Regions from separate parts of the Bradyrhizobium sp. 157 genome, predicted to be linked through region 2. Evidence: riboswitches for the same ligand, from Rfam matches in the RefSeq annotation. Region 2 holds a riboswitch; the other holds the start of a gene.
What was found. A riboswitch is a leader RNA that binds a small molecule or an ion and turns the genes downstream of it on or off. The one in region 2 is predicted to bind thiamine pyrophosphate.
Positions count from the first base shown of each region.

Region 1 (3,402 bases), on a different contig from region 2:
TTTTCCCGTGTGCCCTGGGTGGACAGGCGCGCTCGCAATGCGCGCCTCTGTGTCCCAATTCCCACACTGCGACTAAAAGAGGCTCTGTTTGTTTCTTTTCGAACAGACAGGCCAAGTCCGTTCCGTCCAGCCTGCATGACTGGATTGGAAACGGTCATCGGTTGGGGAGGCGAAAATCGAACGTTCCCCGATAACTGACATGCCGCGCGATAGATATTTCGAGCGGTGCAAGCAACGGGCCTTCGATTGTCTCGACCGAGGCGATCTTAAAGACGCAGTCGCCTCGTTCGTCAGTAATTTGAACGCCAGTCCCCGATTGCGAATTGCCACACTACTTGGCAATGCTTGGCGTTTTGCTCCTAAGGGGGAACGATGCGCCCGGCTTGAGGACGCTGATCGAAGGAGTGAGGTGATGGTCCGATGATCAATACGCGGGGTATGAGGGAGCGCGACACGGCATCTCCTCCATCCAGATTTTTGGTTCGCCAGGGCGCCAAGGGCTGGATGTTTTACGATCGGCAACGTAGGGCGGGCAATGATTGGGACCAGTCTGGCGGTTGATCTGACGAAAGAGCAAGCCAACCGCATCGAGCGGATGCTGATGGTTGAGCAGGAAGGCAATCGTTCAAGTTGAGCGCGGCTCCCACGCGCACTCCCCGACACGCTGTGGTGCAATCGAGTGACCCGGTGGCTTTCATCATGATAAGAAATGCAGAACGGCAGGCGCACTGGCGCACCAAGCGGGACGCGGGGATCGAGACATTGCGTGCCGCAACCGACAAGGCGGAGCTGGCACTGGCACAGGCCGAGAACGACCTGTTGCGCCAGCGCGTACTCGACCTAGAGACGGCGCTTGCTCGCCGGGAGAGTGCCGCCAAGTCTGCCCAGACCAAGGCGATCAGCGAAATTGCCTGCCTCACGGAGAAGAACAACGAGCTGCAATCCCAACTTCGTCAAATGTGGGACTGGTACAACAACGAGATCGCAAACGTGGGCGGCCTGACCTTCAAGGCAAGCAGTCTGATCGCGAAGGCGCTGCATCCCGACGCCACGCCAAGCGAGGAGGTCAGGCTGGAAGCGTTCAAGGCGTTCTCGGCGTGGAAGGGCGACAGGGACGCGGCGCGACGGCGCTAGTTCGACCCGGCCCGGACGAAACTTTTGCTCCCACCCACGTTGACGGGTCCATCTGTACTCGAGGCGGCAGGCACGCCGCCCGCCTGCATGGGTCAGTGAAACTTCTCGCCACGATCCAGTTTCGCAACAATTTGCGCGATCCGTCTGGCGCGCGTCTCGGGCTTCTTCGCTGTATGAAGGCGATAGTAGATTGAATAGAGATTTCTGCGATCGAGCGTCGCGAAGAACGCTTTCGCCGCGGGCATATCCTCCAAGGCGTCGAGAAAGTCTTGCGGGATAGTCATGTCCGCTGAGCCCGCGTATGCGGTGTCCCATCGTCCATCCGACTTGGCCGCTTCGACCTGAGCCAATCCAGCGGGAAGCATCCGCCCTTCAGCGATCAGGGTTGTTGCATGACGGCAGTTCTTGGCCGACCAATTGGAATTCACCTTCCTCGGGGTAAGTCGTTGCAAGTACGACATGTCGTCAAAAGGTTTCATCTGGCCATCGATCCAACCGACGCGGATGGACTCAATAACGCAATCGTTCCACGTCACCGACGGCACGCCCGTGTCTGATTTGAAGATCCGCACCCAGAGTTCGGTCGCAGTGCCATGGTGCTTCTCAAGCCAGTCCCCAAGCTTGGATGCGCTCTTAAATGCCAACGGGGCTTGCTGCTTTTTGCGAACCATAGGCAACTCTACCACGTAGGCAGCAAAGCCTCCATCTGCGGACAACAAGCCCAGTGGCAAGCTCTCTTGGCTGAGGTCTGTTGTTGGCCCGTAGGTGAAGTGGCGGCACGTTGCATCGAGGTCCGCTCATGGACGTGTAGCAGACTAGGTTTGCTCACGGTGAGTTCTTCGCATTTAGACCCAAAACAGACATTTGATTGCGGTGCTTGACGGCGTCCCGTCGGCCTGAAACGCTTCGTGCGTCCGGGGTGCTTGCCGTGCGGGCTGAGATCACACCCGTTGAACCTGTGTGGGTAATGCCAACGAAGGGAGCAAGCGATGTCCGTTGTCGGCGATCAATATTTGCAGGATCTTCTTGATGTTCTTCATGCTAAGAGCGACGAGCAAGCTGCGTTGATCCGGGCATTCGAGGACCCGGACACCAATGAACATGCACCAAGCGTAGTAGAAATTAGAGCCTTTCGGAGCGATAAGCTTGTCGCGCTTGATCGCGATAAGGCAGAGTTTTGTTACCAGCTATGCCGCGCCAAAAAAGCCTCCACGATCATCGAGGTTGGTACATCGTATGGTGTGTCGACAATCTATCTTGCCGCAGCGGTGCGCGACAATGTTAGTCTATTCGGCGGGGAAGGAGTGGTGATCGGAACCGAGTATGAACCGAACAAAGCGGCCGCGGCACGGGCAAACTTTGCGCAGGCAGGCTTGGGGCGATTTATCAATCTCCGCGAAGGCGATCTTCGCGAGACCCTAAAGCAGATCGACAGGCCAATCGACTTCGTCCTCATGGACGTTTGGATCGCCATGGCACGCCCCGCAATAGAATTGATCGCGCCGCATCTTTCAGACGGTGCGGTTGTGGTGTGTGACAACACAAAAGATCATCGAGCGTCCTATGCAGATTATTTCGCGTTTCTTAATGATCCGGTCAACGGCTTCACCACAATGACATTGCCCTTCCAAGGCGGCTTGGAATTGTCGGTTCGGTGCTAAGCACGACGCCCCCTTCCTGAATGCCCGCTGTTGGCCTGTCTCCACCGTTCGTGAGGCGGGCAGAGCATCGCATCTCTGTCCGGGGGGCCGACATCATCGACCAAACGCACACCCGTTAGGCGCTGCCTCGCCGATCGTTGACACTCACAGAGCGAGTTTCTACACTGGGCGCAGATCATTGGAGATATTCGAGATGACGATCGCAACCGTCGTAGTAGGGCGCTGGCGCATGGACCGGTAACGGCACCAATGCCGGTACCCCGTGCGCCCCCGACAAGTTCGGGGGCTTTTTTTTTGAGCAAATTTCTGGCCGGCCTGTCAGATTGAGAAGAGGATACCATGCCTGGAAAAGCCGCAGACCCGCCGGCCCTGATGACCTTGATCGTGCTGAGCGGCCTGTCGGTGGTATCTCTCAACATGTTCCTGCCCTCATTGGCAAACATTGCCAGTGAGTTTCAGGCGGGCTATGCGCTCGTCAATCTGTGTATCGCCGGATATGCGGCCGTGAGCTGCGTGCTGCAGCTCGTGATGGGGCCGTTGTCGGATCGCGTGGGCAGGCGGCCTGTGATCCTTGCCGCCTTGCTGCTTTTCCTTGTCGCCTCGCTGG
Region 1 is NZ_JADPKF010000104.1:3,273-6,674, reverse strand. Features, by position in the region: gene IVA95_RS32725 (hypothetical protein) at 700-1,134, shown strand; gene IVA95_RS32720 (YdeI/OmpD-associated family protein) at 1,227-1,805, opposite strand; TPP riboswitch at 2,041-2,133, shown strand; gene IVA95_RS32715 (class I SAM-dependent methyltransferase) at 2,124-2,795, shown strand; gene IVA95_RS32710 (MFS transporter) at 3,135-3,402, shown strand, end outside.
Region 1: linked by a shared signal. The riboswitch ahead of IVA95_RS32715 (class I SAM-dependent methyltransferase) and the one ahead of IVA95_RS12450 (FAD-dependent oxidoreductase) in region 2 are both predicted to bind thiamine pyrophosphate.

Region 2 (3,402 bases):
ACATCGCCGCTCTTGTCGGTCAGGAGATCGTTGATCGATCCGAGGCTTTCGTTGCTATCGTTGTACACGTTCAGGCCGACCAGCTTCGAAGCCCGCCAGGTACCCTTGAACGACGAGGTATCGGATGCAGCCGCTGGCGCGGCGGTCTTTGCGGTGTCAGTCGTTGCCGGAGGATTTTGCGCAAACGCGACACTCGCCAGCAACGCGGACGCCGCGAGGCCGGCAACGGCAGTTTTCGTTAACATATCGGTTCTCCTCAGTTCAGAAACGCTCTGAGAAAACCCGGCACTTCAACAAGAGTTCCACCCGTTTTCGTATGAAACACGCCGATTCGACGCTGCATCAGAAGCCGCCCCAGTAAGGCGGCATGCCGTAATAGCGGTGCAGCTCGGCTTCTTTTGCGCGATCGCCCCAGTCGAAATCCTTGTCCGCACGGAATGACGGCGCGCGCCTCAACTCTTCATCGTCGATGTCGAGTTCGTAGGCTTCGAATTTCGTGTTGTAGCTAAGCCGTCCCCAGGGCAGCGGAATCAGGTTGGCTCCGATGCCCAGAAACCCGCCGAAACTCAGGATTGCATACGATACTTTACCAGTGATCTTGTCGATCATCAGCCGTTCGATATGGCCGATCATGTCCCCGTTCGGCCGGCGCACCGCGGTCCCCTCGACGCGGTCGCTCGCGATCAGCGGATGTGGCTTGGCCATCACCTCACTTGCCATCGGACCCTCCACGTATGGGTGAGGAATCAACGTGGCTGCGTCCGGCTGGTTCCGCTCTACGGCAACCGGCCTGCCCTATTCGGAAATGGCGAAACGCACGAGGCTTGGGCAGCGCCTGTCTGACGATGCCGATATCGTACCGCCGAATGGAGCGTGTGCTGTCAGGCCGCGAGCGCGTCGGGATCCGTCTCCTCGTAAATCGCGATCGCCTCGAAGCGATAGTCGCAGGCGCGGCAGAACCAGAGGAAGGAGGTGCGACCCGGGCTGCTTTCGACCCAGTCGGGTCTCGGAATCGGCTTGCCGCATTGGGCGCAGGGATTTCCGCGGGGCAAGTAGCCGGAATCGAGTCGAGCCATGGCGCATCTCCCTTAGACTTCGGACGTCGTGCGACGTCTCGCTGCTTGCTTATGTCAAATTGCTTATGTCGTTGAATGAGACAGGTTTGCTGTCGGAATGAAATGAAGTGGTTTTTGTCGCGGAATTCTCTTTACACCTTGACTGCATCATTTGCACGACATTCGTGCGCGTCCGCGTGACGCAGATTCGCGTCGCTCGACGCGATGCATTGCACGCACAACGTTAGCGTCACGCTGGAAGCATTCGTTAACACGTGCATGAGCCAACACGTGCATGAGCCGCAAACATCTCGCCGCGATGTCGTCCGTTTTCCGCCACATCTTGGCCGGGCGGCCACAATAATCGAGAACGCGAAAATCGTTAATGTGCCCGCCGAGATTGTTTTATGAAAAATCTATCAAAGTTCATCTGGCTTGCCGCCGTAGCCACGCTCATGGGCTCGCCCTCAGCAATGGCGCAGAGCCGCGCGCACTATGAAAGCATGGTCGCCTCCCATGCCGCCGCCAACAACGTGCCGGAAGCGCTGGTGCACCGGGTCATCGTGCGCGAGAGCAAGTATCATCCGAACCTGGTCGGACGCGGCGGCACCATCGGATTGATGCAGATCAAGCTCCCGACCGCACGCGGCCTCGGTTATACCGGCAACGCCGCGGGCCTGCGCGATCCCGACACCAATCTCGCCTGGGGCATCAAATATCTCGCCGGCGCCTATCGCGCTGCCAATGGCGATCACGGCCGCGCCATGCGTTATTATGCAAGCGGCTATTATTACGCCGCAAAGCGCCAGCGGCCGGAGAGGCCGCTGCAGATCGCGCCCGTGCTGGCAAGCGGTGCGACCCCGAAAATCCTCGCCGCGCCGGCAAGAACGCCGGCCGACGCGAACGCGCTGCAGGCTGCCAAATAGCTAAGTCCAAACAGCGAAACCTCGTGTCCCGGGCGCGGTGCAGCCTAGGCGATGCGAAGCATCGTCCGATCTCAGCGCTGCTCCGCAGAACCGGGACCCATGCTGGCCGTCTGGGCCCCGGCTCAGCAGCGCACCGCTAACGCGCTGCGCTGCGTCCGGGGCAGGCAGCATTGCAAGTTCCCGCAAAGCCGCGTTGACACCTCCGCCCAACCGCCTACATTAGTCCTGTTCCGAGGGGTGCTCCGACGAGGAGCTGAGATACCGCAAGCTTGGGCAGAGCTACTTCAAAGTAGAGGCCTGGGACCGCGGTGACCCTTTGAACCTGATCCGGGTCATGCCGGCGAAGGGACAGGGATGTACCAGAAGTCAGATCTGCGGGGGGATTCTCCCGTTTCCATCATCGGCGCGGGCATTGCCGGCGCATGGCAGGCGCTATTGTTCGCACAGGCCGGCCACGCCGTCACCTTGTACGAGCGCAGTGACGCCGATATGACGCTCTCCACCAGCCACTGGGCCGGCGGCATGCTGGCGCCCTGGTGCGAGGCTGAGACCTCCGAGCCCGTGATCGGCCGGCTCGGCACCCGCTCGCTCAATTTGTGGCGTGAGCTCTTTCCCAACACCCCGTTCAACGGATCGCTGGTGGTGGCGCATTCGCGCGACCGCGCCGATTTCGAGCGGTTTGCCAAACTCACCACCGGCCATGTCAGGCTCGACGCAAGCGGCGTCGGCCGGCTCGAACCCTCGCTGGACGGCCGCTTTCGCGACGGCCTGTTCTATGCAGGCGAAGGCCATGTCGAGCCGCGGCGCGTGCTGCCCGAGCTGCATGCGCGCATCGAAGCCGCCGGCGGCACGATCAAGTTCGATAGCGACGTCAGTGCGGAAGATCTCGACGGCATCGTGATCGACTGCCGCGGGCTCTCCGCGCGCGACGAGCAGCCGGAGTTGCGCGGCGTCAAGGGCGAGATGATCATCGTCGAGACGTCAGAGGTCGAGCTGTCGCGCCCGGTGCGGCTGATCCATCCGCGCTGGCCGCTCTATGTCATCCCGCGCGGCGACAGCAAATTCATGCTGGGCGCGACCTCGATCGAGGCCGAGGACACCGGCGTCAGCGTGCGCTCGGCGCTGGAGCTGTTAGGTGCTGCCTATGCCGTGCATCCGGCCTTTGCCGAAGCGCGCATCGTCGAGTTCGGCTCTGGCTTGCGTCCCGCCTTCCCCGACAACCTGCCGCGGATCACGATCAGCAAGAGCAAGATCGCGGTCAACGGCCTTTACCGGCACGGTTTTCTTCTGGCGCCGGCGCTGGCCGAGCTTACGCTCGCCTACGTGCAGCGCGGCGCGATCGACAATGAGGTGATGCGATGCGTGTGACCATCAACGGCGAACAGCGTGAGATCGCCTCGAAGCGCGTCGACGCGCTGCTC
Region 2 is NZ_JADPKF010000060.1:4,605-8,006, reverse strand. Features, by position in the region: gene IVA95_RS12470 (PRC-barrel domain-containing protein) at 1-245, opposite strand, end outside; gene IVA95_RS12465 (PRC-barrel domain-containing protein) at 343-720, opposite strand; gene IVA95_RS12460 (hypothetical protein) at 882-1,076, opposite strand; gene IVA95_RS12455 (transglycosylase SLT domain-containing protein) at 1,511-1,981, shown strand; TPP riboswitch at 2,205-2,348, shown strand; gene IVA95_RS12450 (FAD-dependent oxidoreductase) at 2,336-3,349, shown strand; gene thiS (sulfur carrier protein ThiS) at 3,340-3,402, shown strand, end outside.